2 regions of the Mesorhizobium sp. M0909 genome follow, and region 2 is predicted to be linked to the other one. Evidence: predicted binding sites of a transcription regulator. Region 2 holds the regulator's gene; the other holds the start of a gene.

Region 1 (7,126 bases), on a different contig from region 2:
TCTCGCAATGATCGGTGTCGGAGCAGACGAACATGTGGCCGCCATGGTCGTCGAGGATAACTTCGTCGAGATAGACGTTCTCGGCCGCGCACAGCGCGCAGGGCTGGTCGAAGGTCTGCACCTCGAACGGATGGTCCTCGAAGTCGAGGCTGACCACATCGGTGAAGGGCGGCAGTGCATAGATGCGCTTTTCGCGGCCGGCCCCGAACAATTGCAAAGCCGGCGAACGGTGCATCTTCGGATTGTCGAATTTCGGCGTCGGCGACGGGTCCATGACATAGCGGCGCTCCACCTTGACCGGATAGGCGTAGGTGGTGGCGATGCGGCCATGTTTGGCGATGTCCTCGTAAAGCTTGACATGCATGAGCCCGTATTCCTCCAGCGCATGCATCTTGCGCGTCTCGGTTTCGCGCGGTTCGAGAAAGCGCAACGGCTCGGGGATCGGCACCTGATAGACCAGCACCTGGCCGGCGCTCAGCGGATATTCAGGGATGCGGTGGCGAGTCTGGATGATGGTCGCCTTCGCCGTCTCGGTGGTGACAGCGACATTGGCGACCTTCTTGAAGAAGGCGCGGATCGAGACGGCATTGGTGGTGTCGTCGGCGCCCTGGTCGATGACCTTCAGCACATCGAGGGGACCAATGATCGAAGCGGTGACCTGCACACCGCCGGTGCCCCACCCATAGGGCATCGGCATTTCGCGCGAGGCGAACGGCACCTGATAGCCAGGGATGGCGATACCCTTGAGGATCGCCCGGCGGATCATCCGCTTGGTCTGCTCGTCGAGATAGGCGAAGTTGTAGGTGGCGATGTCGGTTGGTTGTGCGGTCATTCCGCGGCCTCTCTCTTCTCTTCGGCCTTGCCGGCGTTTTCGCGGGCGTCGTGCTCGGCGCGCATGCGGCGCACGAGGTCGAGCTCGGCTTGGAAATCGACATAATGCGGCAGCTTCAGATGCTCGACGAAGCCGGTCGCCTGGACATTGTCGGAATGCGAGATGACGAACTCCTCGTCCTGGGCGGCGGCGACGACATCCTCACCCAACTCCGAGGCACGCAGCGCGCGGTCGCATAGCGCCATGGCCATCGCCTTGCGCTCGCTCTGGCCGAAGACAAGGCCGTAGCCGCGGGTGAATTGCGGCGGCGCCTTGGCCGAGCCCTTGAACTGGTTGACCATCTGGCACTCGGTGACGCGGATACTGCCGAGCGGCACTGCGAAAGGCAGTTCCGGCACGTCGAGCTCCAGCTCGACCTCACCGATACGGACCTCACCGACGAAGGGATGGTTGCGCGCATAGCCGCGCTGGGTGGAATAGCCGAGCGCCAATAAAAACCCCTCATCGCCGCGCGACAACGCCTGCAGGCGGATGTCGCGCGCCATCGGGAATTCGAGCGGCTCGCGGGTGATGTCGCCGGGGACATGATCTTCAGGCATGTCGCCGTCGGATTCGATCAGGCCCTCGCGGGCGAGGATCGCCGACACGCGCGGCATGGCTTCCGCTTCGCCGGCACGCTGCTCCGGCTCGGCGACTTCGCCGCCTGCAGCAAGCTCGGGATCGAGCAGCCGGTGGGTGTAGTCGAAAGTCGGGCCGAGCAACTGGCCGCCGGGCAGGTCCTTGTAGGTGGCCGACACGCGCCGCTCGACCAGCATCGTGCCGGTGTCGACCGCCCTGGTGTAGCCGAAGCGCGGCAGCGTGGTGCGGTAGGCGCGAATGAGGAAGATCGCCTCGATCATGTCGCCGCGCGCCTGGACGATGGCGAGTGCCGCCAATTCCGTGTCGTAGAGCGAACCTTCACTCATCACCCGGTCGACGCCGAGCGCCAGCTGCTCGACGATCTGGTTGAGGCGAAGTGCGGGCACCGAACGATCGCCGCGCCGGCGGTCGGCGAGCAGTTTGTGGGCGTTGCGAATGGCCGCTTCGCCACCCTTTACCGCGACATACATCCTATGCCTCCATCATCTTGATGCGCGTCGTGCGCGGCAGGCAGGCAATTGCTTCGGACGTGGCGAGGATGATGTCGACGCCACGCGGAAAGCGCTGGTTGTTCTGCTTCCATTGCTCGACGAAATGGCGCGGCATTTGCGCCGGCGCGATCGTCGCCGTCTTCTCGATGCCCGGGCCTTCGAGCAGCAGCGGAGCGCCGGAGACAAGATCGCTGACCTCGAGGATCAGCGTCGTGGAGCGATCGGGATAATCCTGGGTGCCTTGCGAAAACCCGTCGAGCGCCATCATCTCGGCCGGGGTGGCGATCAGCGCGAAATGCGCGTCGGCCGATGTGTTGGCCAGCGGCGCGCCGGTATGGAAGCCAAGCCAGGATTTCACCGTCGCTGAAGCCTGCAAGGCGGGGTCGAGCCAGAGCGGCGTGTCGTTATCGCACAGCGCCAGCGCAATGGCGCCCGCGGTGGCTGACAGCGGCGTCGGTGGATGGGTAAAGACCGGCAGGGGCTGCAGTGTGCCCGGCCGCGCCATCGCGTCCATCACTGCGCGGAAGACCGTCTGGGCGTCGAACACCGGATCGGCAAAGCCGCCTTCGATCGCTTGGGTTGCGATGTCCATCAGTCTTCTCCGCGTACCATGGTGAAGAAATCGACCTTGGTCGCCGCCGTCTCGGCGCGGCGCTGGTCACGGGCCTTGGCCAGTGCCGCCCGCAAGGGCGCGACGAGCCTGGCCTCGACCTCGTTGCGGTGAGCCGGGTCCTGCCAGAGCGCGTCGGCGATTGCCGCCAGCCTTGCCTTCTGCTTGTCGCGGCCGAGCGCATAGCAGTGGCCGACCTGTCCGGAGGCGAGCCTGACGGTGGCGCGGGTGACCGTCGCCTCGCCAACGTTGAACGGCGCGCCGCCGCCACCGATGCGGCCACGCACGGTCACCAGGCCGGTTTCGGGGCCGCGCAGGAGTTCCGCCTCAGAAGGCAGGCCGGCTTCGTTCCACAGACGGACGATATCGTCGCCGGTCGATTGCGCCAGCGTTGTCATAACGGCCTTGCGCTCAGCCTGATCGCGCGCTTCCTGTCCTCGCATGGTTAACACTCCCTTGCATCGACACTTGTCTATTGATATAGACAATTATACAAATTATACCTATTATCTAATGCGTGTCTATGACGGGTGCATGACAGGGCGAGAAGAGGGGGCGCAAAGGTTGGGGCAGAAAATGATCGGACAAGCCAACAGCATCGAGCGGCGCAGCGGTGTCGCGCTGTGGCGGCAGATCGCCGATCAGATCCTGCATTCGATTGCCGTCGGCGATTTTCCCGAAAATGCGGCGTTGCCGCCGGAGGTGGCACTTGCCGAGCGCTATGGCGTCAACCGCCACACCGTCCGCAGCGCCATTGCAGCGCTGGTGCAGGAGGGTGTGCTCAGGGCAGAGCAGGGGCGCGGCACCTTCGTGCTGTCGCGCAGGCGGCTGTCATATCCGATCGGCGCCCGCACCCGCTTTTCCGAAGGATTGCAAGGACAGGCGTCCGAGCGGCATATCACCTTGCTTGCATCATCGGTCGAGCCTGCCAACCGTCGTGTGGCAGAGAGCTTAGGCCTTGCAAAGGGGGCCGACGTGATACGTCTGGAAACGCGCGGCGAAGCCGATGGAATGCCGGTGTCCCGCGCTGCCGGCTGGTTCGATGCCAGGCGCTTTGCCGGCATCGATGCTGCCATGGCGGAAACCGGTTCGATCACCGCATCGCTGGCACGTTTCGGCATTGACGACTATCTGCGGCAATCGACGGTGCTGTCGGCGCGCCATGCGGATGCCGCCGACCTTGCGGACCTCGACCTGCAGCCCGGCGCCATCGTGCTAGTGACGGTCGCCGTTAACGTCACGCCCGACGGTCAGCCGATCCAGTTTTCGGAGTCGCGCTTCCCGGCCGAGCGGATCGAGCTCAAACTATCGGCGCTCTGAGATGCGCCAGCCCTGGCATCATCCGACCTGGATAACCGCCTTGATCAGGCCGGACTTCTCATGCGCCCAGCGGGCAAGATCGTGCGGCGTTTCGCCAAGCGTCGTGCGGTGCGTGACGAGCTTTGCCAACGGCACCGCGCCGTTGCGGATCGAGGCGGCGACATGGTCGAAATCGGCACGCAGCGCGTTGCGGCTGCCGATCAGCATCATCTCGCGCTTGTGGAATTCGGGATCGGAAAAGGCGATGTCGTCCTTGACGACGCTGACCAGGACCAGCGCCCCGCCATGCGCGACATGGGCGAAGGCCGACTGCACCGACTGGGTGTTGCCGGTGGCATCGAAAACCATGTCAAAGCCATCGCCGTCGGTTGCTTGCCGCACCAGGTCCGCAGCAGCGCCCTGCGAGCCGTCGAGGGTCGCGAAGCCGAGTTCGCTTTCGGCGAAACTCAGCCTCTCCGCACTCATGTCGAGCAGCGTCACGTCGAGCCCGGCGATGCGGGCGAACAGCGCCGTGCCGAGCCCGATGGGGCCCGCGCCGATGACCAGCGTGCGCGCACCTGGATCAGCCAGCGAGCGCCGCACGGCATGCGCGCCGATCGCCAGGAATTCGACGGCAGCAGCATCGGCCAGCGACAAGCCGTTTGCCGGATAGAGATTTTGCGCCGGCACCAGAATTTGCTCGCACATGGCGCCGTCGCGGTGGACGCCGAGCACCTCGATCTTAACGCAGCAATTCGGCTTGCCTTGCCGGCAGGCGATGCATTTGCCGCAGGCGAGATAGGGATTGACGACCACCGGTTCGCCGATTGCCAGATCGACGCCCTCCCCAACCTCGATCACGGTGCCGGAAACTTCGTGGCCCATGATGCGGGGATAGGCGAGGAACGGGTGCTTGCCTTCGAAGATGTGATAGTCGGTGCCGCAGATGCCGACATGGCTGACGGCGACCAGCGCCCAGCCGGCCGGGGGCGCGCCAGGCGCCGGACGATCTTCGAGGACAAGTTCGCCGGGCGAGCGGCAGACGACGGCTTTCATGCTTCAATCCAGTCGGTTCATGGCACCGCCGGCTCTGCTGTCGCGAGGCCGGCGGTTGTGGGGAGGCGGTCTATTTGCCGCGGCGGCGCAGCCCGTCGAAATAGACGATGACGATGATCAGCACGCCGGTGATGATGCGCTGCCAGAAGGCGTTGACGTTGAGCAGATTGGCGCCGTTGTTGATGGTGGCAAGGATGAAGGCGCCGAGCAGCGGCCCGTGAACTGAGCCGACAGCGCCGAACAGCGAGGTGCCGCCGATCACCGAGGAGGCGATCGCCTGCAATTCCCAGCCCTCGGCTTGTGTCGGATTGCCGATGCCGATGCGCGAGGCAAGCAGCACGCCGACGAATGCCGCACACAGCCCCGACAGCGTGTAGGCCATGTAGATGGTGCGCTGGACGTTGACGCCTGACAGGCGCGACGCCTCGGCGTTGGAGCCGACCGAGAACAGATAGCGGCCCCAGCGGCTGTGGTGCAGGAAGATGTAGGCCGGGATGCCGACCAGGATCACCATCCAGAACAGATTGGGGACGCCGAGGAAGGAACTGCGCGAGAACGTCTGGAAGGCGTCGTTGTTGATCGAGATCGAGTTGCCGTTGGTCATCAACAGACCGATGCCGCGCAGCGAGGTCAGCGTCGCCAGGGTGATGATGAAGGGCGGCAGGCCCATCTTGACGATGCCGAAGCCGTGGAACATGCCGATGGCGACGCCGACCAGCAAGGTGATCAGGATGGCCAGGAAAACCGGTGTTCCGGCGTTGATCAGCATCGCGACGATGACGGTGGCGAAGCCGACCACGGCGCCGACGGAAAGGTCGATGCCGCCGGTGATGATGACGAAGGTCTGGCCGACCGCCAGGATGGCGATCATCGACCCTTGCCGCAACAGGTTGGAGATGTTGTTGGCCGAGGCGAAGCTCGGCGTCGCCACCGACAGGATGACCCACAAAAGAACCAGCAGCGCCAGCAGTGTCAGCCCGAAAAGGGCGTTGTAGTTGCGTTTCGGCCTTTCGGCAGCGATCGCCTCGGTGCTCATATCCGTCCTCCCGGTCTTTCTTGTTTCTCGGCCAGCGCCTGGGTGAGGATCTCCTCGTGATCAGCGGTCCGAAACCCGTGCGTAGCCACCAGTTTGCCGCGCCGGAACACATGCAGCGTGTCGGCGAGTTCATAGACCTCGGGCAGGTAGGACGAGATCAGGATGATGCCGGCTCCTTTGGATAGCAGCGCGCCGAACAGGCGGTAGATCTCGGCCTTGGTGCCGACATCGACGCCAACAGTAGGCTCGTCGAAGATGAACAGCTTGGCGCCGTGGGCGAGCCATTTGCCGATGACGATCTTCTGCTGGTTGCCGCCGGACAGGCTGGAGGCCAGGGCGCTGCGTGTCGGCGTCTTGATGCGCAGGTCGGCGATCTGGCGATCGGCTTGCGCCTTTTCCTGCGCGCGCGAGATCAGCAGATTGCTCGAGATGCGCTTGTAGATCGGCAGATTGAGGTTGAGCCCGACCGGCAGGTTGAGGCAGAGGCCCTGGTCGCGGCGGCTTTCGGGGGCCAGCGCCATGCCGAGCCTGATCGCGTCATGTTCGGAATTGACCTTGACCTCCTTGCCCTCCCAGAGGATCTGGCCGGCCGATTTGCGGTGGCGCCCATAGAGCGTGGTGACGAACTCGCTGCGCCCGGCGCCGATCAGGCCATAGAGGCCGACGATCTCACCGGCACGGACGGACATCGAGACATTCTCGAAGCCCTTGCCTGACAGGTTCCTGGCTTCGACGATGGTCGCGCCAGGGGTGAAATGCTCCTTGTGGTAGACCTGCTCGATCGAGCGGTTGATCATCATCTTGACCAGCTCGGCGTCATTGGTCTCGGCAATGTTCCTGGTGCCGACCAGCGTGCCGTCGCGCAGCACCGAGACGCGGTCGGCGAGCTCGAACACTTCTTCCATGCGATGGCTGATGTAGATGATGGTGACGCCTTCGCCCTTCAGCCGGCGGATCAGCGTGAACAGCTGGTCGGCCTCCTTGCGGGTGAGATAGGCGGTCGGTTCGTCGAAGATCAGGAATTTGGTGCCGCGCACGGTGGCGCGGGCGGCGGCGATCAGCTGCTGCTGGCCGATGGTCAGGTCACCCAGCATGACATGCGCGGGCAGGTCGAAGCCTAGGTCGTCGATGATCTTCTGCGCCTGCCTGACCATCGCCCGCTG
Region 2 (7,126 bases):
CCATGACCACGCCAATCAGGCCTTCGGCGGAACCGACCGACAGGTCGATATTGCGCATGACGATAACCAGCACCATTCCGGCGGCCATTATGGCCACGGCGGAAGTCTGCACCGAGAGGTTCCAGAGATTGCGTGGCGTCAGGAAGGTCCGGCTGTCGAAGTCGAACGGATTGACGCCGAGCCGTACGCTGGAAACGACATGCAGGCCGATCCAGATGACCAACAGCGCGCCGACCATGCCGAGCATGCGGGTGTCGATCTCGGTTGCCTTGAGAAACCGGGCAACGATGCCGAGCTCGGATTCCCGCGCCCGGTCTGCCGTGCTGTCGACCGGCGTGTTGGAAGTCGTGTCGGTCATCATGTTTCTCCCGCCGGGTTGCCGTCTGCCGCGGATGCCGGAAGCAGCCTAGAAGTTATCCGCCGGAAGCGGAAAAACAATTCTTTTTGAAAAAACGCCGCGGCGAGCGGCCGCGGCGTTCGGACTTCTCGGAAACGTCGGCTCAGTTGCAGACCGCAACAGTGCCAGCCGCCACGCCGGCGCAGACCTCTTCTTTCTTGATCCAACCGGCGTCGATGACGACGTTGAGGTTATCCTTGGTGATTGCCACCGGAGTCAGGAACAGCGACTTGACCGTGTTGCCGCCGGGCGTGGTGAAATCCTTCACGCCGGCAATGTCGGTCATCTGCTTGCCGTCGGCAAGCTGCGAGGCGATCTCGGCGGCGTTCTTACCGAGCTCGCGCGCGTCCTTCCACACCGACACGGTCTGTGTGCCAAGCGCGATGCGGTTCAGTGCGGCGTGGTCGCCGTCCTGGCCCGAGACCGGAACCGATCCGGCCAGCCCTTGCGCCGTCAGCGCGGCGACGACGCCACCGGCGGTGCCGTCATTGGCCGCGACCACGGCATCGACCTTGTTGTCGTTGGCGGTCAGGAACTGTTCCATGTTCTTCTGAGCGTTGGCCGGCAGCCAGCCGTCCGTATAGGCCTCGCCGACATTCTTGATCTTGCCGCTGTCGATGGCCTCCTTCAGCACCTCCATCGAACCGGCAAACAGGAAATCGGCATTCGGATCGGAACCCGAACCCTTGATGAAGACGTAATTGCCTTCCGGCTTCACCTTGAAGACTTCGCGGGCCTGCATGCGGCCGACTTCCTTGTTGTCGAAGGTCAGATAGAACACGTCCTTGTTCTCGATCAGCCGGTCATAGCCGACGACCGGGATGCCTTCGTCCAGTGCCTTCTGCACGGCCGGCCCGATGGCCGAGGCATCCTGTGCGAGGATGATCAGCGCATTGGCACCCTGCGAGATCAGGCTCTCGACGTCGGTGAGCTGCTTGCCGGGGTTGGACTGTGCGTCGGCGGAAATATACTTGTCGCCGGCGGCCTCGATGGCCGCCTTCATTGCGGCCTCGTCGGTCTTCCAGCGCTCTTCCTGGAAGTTCGACCAGGAAACGCCGATGACCTTGTCTTTCGCCTGCGCCACCGACGCCAGCGCCAGCGTCATGGCGACACCCGCCAGAATGGCGGTCGTGAATCTCTTCATCATATCCTCCCTGCGCCGCGTACGGCGTGACCAATTGCTCAACGACCAGCTTGGAAGCTCTAATTTTTTCGAGCCTCGAAAAAATACTGGCCCGATCTCCGGCTGCTGTCAACATCGATTGTGATGGATTTTGATGACTCTGCGAGTTTTTTCGAGCGTCGGAATAAACGATGACAGCGCCACCTGCATCTGACACTATTTGCCGCATCTGACACTATTTGTCGGACATTACCGACGGCTTCCGGTTCATGAGCGGCCGCGGCAACCGGGAGGAAAGCAAAACGATGTCGGTCGGAATCCGCCACGACGATTTGCGCCGGCGCAACCGGGCGATGGTGATCTCGGCGGTGCGCCGGGCCGGCCAGCCATCGCGTACGGAGATCGCAGCCACCACCGGCCTCAGTCATTCAACCATATCGGCGATCTCCTCCGACCTGATACGGGAAGGCATCCTCGCCGAGAGCAAGGCAAGTGAGCCCGTTTCGTTGAAACGCGGTCGTCCGCAGGTCGGCCTCGCCCTCAACCCGGAAGCGGCGGCGGTGCTGACCGTGGTGTTGTCGCTGAATTTCCTGTCGGCCGCCATTATCGACTATGCGGGACAGGTGGTCGCCGAGGAACAGCGCCGGCTGGACACGCTGACCATGCCGCGCGACGAACTGATCCGCGAATGCAGGGCCATCGTCCGGCGCCGGCTTGAGGACCCAGACCTTGACGTCCGCAGTGTCGCCCGCATCGCCCTGGCGATTCAGGGCATTACCGACTCCCCTGCACGCGCCATGCTGTGGTCGCCGATCACGCCGCAGACCGACATCGCCTTTGCCGACATGCTGGAGGACGAATTCGGTATCCCGGCCACGGTGGAGAACGACTGCAATATGATGGCGGTGGCTTTGCGCTGGCGCGATCCGGATCGCTATCGCGACGACTTCATCGCCATCCTGCTTTCGCATGGCATCGGTATGGGGCTTGTGCTGAAGGGCGAACTGTTCACCGGGACGCATTCCTCGGGCGGCGAATTTGGCCACATGATCCATCGTCCGGGCGGAGCGCTCTGCCGTTGCGGGCGGCGCGGCTGCGTCGAAGCCTATGCCGGCAACTATGCCATCTGGCGCAACGCCAGGCAGATGAGCGAAGACAGCGAACCTATCGCCGACGTCAGCGACGCCGACATGCGCGCTCTGGCGGCCCGCGCGCGCGAGAAGGATGGGCCGGAACGCGAGGCCTACCGCAAGGCCGGCGAAGCGCTGGGTTTCGGTCTCGGCTCGCTGTTCGCGCTGATCGATCCAGCACCGGTCGCGATGGTCGGCGCCAGTGCCGCTGCCTTCGATCTGATCGAGCCGGCCTTGCGCAAGGCCATCGCCCAGACCGCCGGTGGCCAGCATTCGGGCTCGATCTCCTTCGACACCGAGCCAAACGAATTGCCGCTGATCCGCGAAGGCTGCGCGATGCGGGCGTTAAGCTTCGTCGACCAGGAGATTTTCGCGCCGGGCGCGCAAATGAGGCCCGGCGTCAGAAGGAACGTCGCCTGACCAGGCGGGTCAATCTTCCCTGATCGCATAGCCGGCGCCGCGGATGGTGCGGATGACATCCGGCATGCGGCCGTTATTGACGGCTTTGCGCAGCCGCCCGACATGCACGTCGACGGTGCGTTCGTCGATATAGATCGTCTCGCCCCAGACATTATCGAGCAACTGGCTACGCGAGAAGACGCGGCCCGGATGCCGCATCATGAACTCGAGCAGCCGGAATTCGGTCGGCCCGAGCCGGATCTCGCTCTTCTTGCGATAAACCCGGTGCGATTCGCGATCGAGCACGATGTCGCCGACCTTCAGCACGCTGGACAGCACTTCCGGCTTGGCGCGCCGCAGCAGCGCCTTGACCCTGGCCATGAATTCCGGTGTCGAAAACGGTTTGACCAGATAGTCGTCGGCGCCGGTCGAAAGACCGCGCACCCGGTCGCTCTCCTCGCCGCGCGCGGTCAGCATGATGATCGGCAGCCGCTCGGTTTCGGGGCGCACGCGCAACCTGCGGCAGAGCTCGATGCCGGAAACCGCCGGTATCATCCAGTCGAGCACCAGAAGGTCGGGCACATTTTCCTGCAAACGGATCTCGGCTTCGTCGCCGCGTGTCACCACCTCGACCTGGTAGCCTTCGGATTCGAGATTGTAGCGGAGCAGCACGCCCAACGGCTCCTCGTCCTCCACCACCATTATGCGTGGTGCGATCATCGGCTGGGCACCCCCATCATGTCACCGGTGCAGGCATTGTCGTTTCGTCCTGCTTCGGACGATTGACCGGCAATTGCTCGCCGGTCAGCACATAATACGCATTTTCGGCGATGTTGGTGACATGGTCGCCGATCCGCTCGAGATTCTTGGCGCAGAACAGCAGATGCGTGCAAGCGGTGATGTTGCGCGGATCTTCCATCATGTAGGTCAACAGCTCGCGGAACACCGACGTGTATTTGACGTCGATGCGCTCGTCGGCGGCGCGCAGCTTGGCCAACGCGGCCGCATCGCCTGCAGCATATTCCTCGATGACGCCCTGCACCTGGATGAGCACTAGCTGCGCCATCGCATCGATGGAATGCGATAGGTCGCGCGGCGTGACGCTGAGGCCGACCGCGCTCACACGCTTGGCGATGTTCTTGGCAAGGTCGCCGATGCGTTCGAGGTCGCCGGCCATGCGGATCGCTCCGACGACATGGCGCAGATCGTGAGCCATTGGCTGGCGCTTGGCGATCAGGGTGATGGCGCGATCGTCCAGTTCGCGTTGACGCGCATCCATGATGGCGTCGTCGGAGACGACGCGTTGCGCCAGCACGTTGTCGGAATTCAACAGGGCCTTGGTCGCCCCGCCGACCATCGAACCGGCGAGGTCGGCCATGTCGCGGATCAGCTTGCTGATCTGCTCGAGATCCTCGTCGAAAGAAGCGACTGTGTGTTCGCCCATGGTCCTGTCCTCATATGCATGATCGGAACGGCTCAGCCGAAGCGGCCGGTGATGTAGTCCTGCGTGCGCTTCTCGCGGGGCGACGTGAATATCTTCTCGGTCCGGTCGAACTCGACCAGTTCACCCAGATACATGAAGGCGGTCTGGCGCGACACGCGCGCCGCTTGCTGCATGTTGTGGGTGACGATGACGATCGTGTAGTCGGCTTGCAGCTCGTCGATCAGTTCCTCGATCTTGGCCGTCGACAGCGGGTCGAGGGCCGAAGCCGGTTCGTCGAGCAGAATGACTTCCGGCTTCACTGCCACGGTGCGGGCAATGCAGAGCCGCTGCTGCTGGCCGCCGGACAGGCTCAAGCCGCTGGCGTTTAGCTTGTCCTTGACCTCGCTCCACAGCGCGGCCCGCTTCAACGCTTGCTCGACGCGGCCGTCCATCTCGGACTTGCCGAGATTCTCGTAGAGCCTGACGCCGAAGGCGATGTTCTCATAGATCGACATCGGGAACGGCGTCGGCTTCTGGAATACCATGCCGATCTTTGTCCTGAGGAGGTTGAGATCCTGCGACCGGTCGAGAATGTTCTTGCCGTCAAGCAGCACCTGGCCCTCGGCGGTCTGTTTCGGGTAGAGCTCGTAGATGCGGTTGAAGACGCGCAGCAGCGTCGATTTCCCGCAACCCGAAGGGCCGATGAAGGCCGTGACGCTGCGCTCGGGCAGCGACAGGCTGATGTCCTTCAGCGCCTTGCTCTGGCCGTAGTAGAAGTTGAGGTTCTTGACCTCGATCTTCGTCTTCTCGGTGACCGTTTCGGTCATCGTCATGTCTGGGGACAACATCTGTGTCATCTGTCCTCTCTGCGTCCGGTAAGGCTGCGGGCGAGGATGCTCAAGCCCAGAACCGTCAGGGTGATTATGAGTGCGCCGGTCCACGCCAGTTGCTGCCATTCCTCGTAAGGGCTGAGAGCGAACTGGAAGATGGTCACCGGCAGGCTGGCCATCGGCGCGTTGATATTGCTGCTCCAGAACTGGTTGTTGAGCGCGGTGAAGAGCAGCGGCGCCGTCTCGCCGGAAATGCGTGCTATCGCCAGCAATATGCCGGTGACGATGCCGGACAATGCGGCGCGGTAGGCGACCGAACGGATCACCACCCAGCGTGGTGCGCCGATCGCGGCACCGGCTTCACGCAACGCGTTCGGCACCAGGTTGAGCATGTCTTCAGTGGTGCGCACGACCACCGGAATGACCAGGATGGCAAGCGCCACGGCGCCGGCAATGGCCGAGAAATGTCCCATTGGCCGCACCATCAATTCATAGACGAACAAGCCGATGATGATCGACGGCGCCGACAACAGGATGTCGTTGATGAAGCGGACGACGGTAGTGATGCGCGAAAAGCGTCCATACTCGGCCATGTAGGTTCCCGCCAGCACGCCGATCGGCGTGCCGACGACAACGGCGATGATCGTCATCAGCAGGCTGCCCGCGATGGCATTGAGCAGGCCGCCGGCCTCGCCCGGTGGTGGCGTCATCTCGGTGAAGACCGCGAACGAAAGCCCGGCTGTGCCCTTGTAGACCAACGCACCGAGGATGAGCGCCAGCCAGGCAAGCCCGATGCCGGCGGCGACGACGCAAAGCGCCATCATCACCGAATTCCTGGCTTTGCGGCGGCTGTGGAGCGATGAGGATGTCGACATCGGTCAGGCTCCCGTACGGGCGTCGATCCGCATCAGCATATAGCGGGCGGCGGCAAGGATCAGGAAGGTGATGACGAACAGGATCAGGCCGAGCGCGACCAGCGAGGAGGTGTAGAGGTCGCCGTCGGCCTCAGTAAATTCATTGGCGATGGTCGCCGAGATCGTCGTGCCCGGTGCGAACAGGGAGGCACTGATGCGATGCGCGTTGCCGATGACGAAAGTCACCGTCATGGTTTCGCCGAGTGCCCGGCCGAGGCCAAGCATGACGCCGCCCATGATGCCGATGCGGGTATAGGGAATGACCACGCGCCGGGTCACCTCCCAGGTCGTGCAACCGATGCCGTAGGCCGACTCCTTCAGCACCGCCGGCACCGTATCGAAGACATCCTTGGTGATCGAGGTGATGAAGGGCAACACCATTATGGCGAGGATCAGCGCCGAGGTCAGAAGGCCGATGCCGTAAGGAGGGCCGGCGAAAAGGCTGGATAGTCCCGGCACGCCGTGGAAGATGTTGATGATGAAGGGCTGTATCGTCGTCTGCAGGAATGGCGCGAACACGAACAGGCCCCAGATACCATAGATGATCGAGGGAATGCCGGCCAATAGCTCAACCGCTATGCCGATCGGGCGCCTGAGCGGGCGCGGGCAGAGCTCGGTGAGAAAGATAGCAATGCCGATGCCGATCGGAACCGCGATCAGGATGGCGATGGCCGCCGTTACCAGGGTGCCGTAGATCGGCGCCAGTGCGCCAAATTTTTCCGTGACCGGATTCCAGCTCTCAGTCGTCAGGAAAGAAAAGCCGAAGGACGACAGCGCCTGCCATGAGCCGGCAAACAGCGAGATCGCGACACCGCCGAGGATGACCAGCACAAGGATTGCGGAAGCGCGGGTGAGTCCGCGAAATATGGCATCTGTGAGCGCGAAGCGCCGCACCGTAGCGTCCCTGGCC

The links. Region 2 encodes PhoB, which activates phosphate uptake and scavenging genes when phosphate is short. Its sites were predicted from a motif close to TGTCATNNANCTGTCAT; they were not measured.
Region 1: phnF (phosphonate metabolism transcriptional regulator PhnF) is a predicted target of PhoB. The motif match lies at 3,096-3,112, and genes of this name have one in related genera.

Annotation. Positions count from the first base shown of each region.
Region 1 covers NZ_JAMYOA010000002.1:343,328-350,453, reverse strand. The annotation lists gene NKH83_RS04270 (alpha-D-ribose 1-methylphosphonate 5-phosphate C-P-lyase PhnJ) at 1-832, opposite strand, end outside; gene NKH83_RS04265 (carbon-phosphorus lyase complex subunit) at 829-1,941, opposite strand; gene phnH (phosphonate C-P lyase system protein PhnH) at 1,943-2,554, opposite strand; gene phnG (phosphonate C-P lyase system protein PhnG) at 2,554-3,015, opposite strand; gene phnF (phosphonate metabolism transcriptional regulator PhnF) at 3,149-3,892, shown strand; gene NKH83_RS04245 (zinc-binding alcohol dehydrogenase family protein) at 3,911-4,927, opposite strand; gene NKH83_RS04240 (ABC transporter permease) at 4,998-5,963, opposite strand; gene NKH83_RS04235 (sugar ABC transporter ATP-binding protein) at 5,960-7,126, opposite strand, start outside.
Region 2 covers NZ_JAMYOA010000001.1:358,310-365,435, reverse strand. The annotation lists gene NKH83_RS01880 (sugar ABC transporter permease) at 1-358, opposite strand, end outside; gene xylF (D-xylose ABC transporter substrate-binding protein) at 501-1,541, opposite strand; gene NKH83_RS01870 (ROK family protein) at 1,826-3,070, shown strand; gene phoB (phosphate regulon transcriptional regulator PhoB) at 3,080-3,769, opposite strand; gene phoU (phosphate signaling complex protein PhoU) at 3,786-4,493, opposite strand; gene pstB (phosphate ABC transporter ATP-binding protein PstB) at 4,526-5,329, opposite strand; gene pstA (phosphate ABC transporter permease PstA) at 5,326-6,177, opposite strand; gene pstC (phosphate ABC transporter permease subunit PstC) at 6,181-7,126, opposite strand, start outside.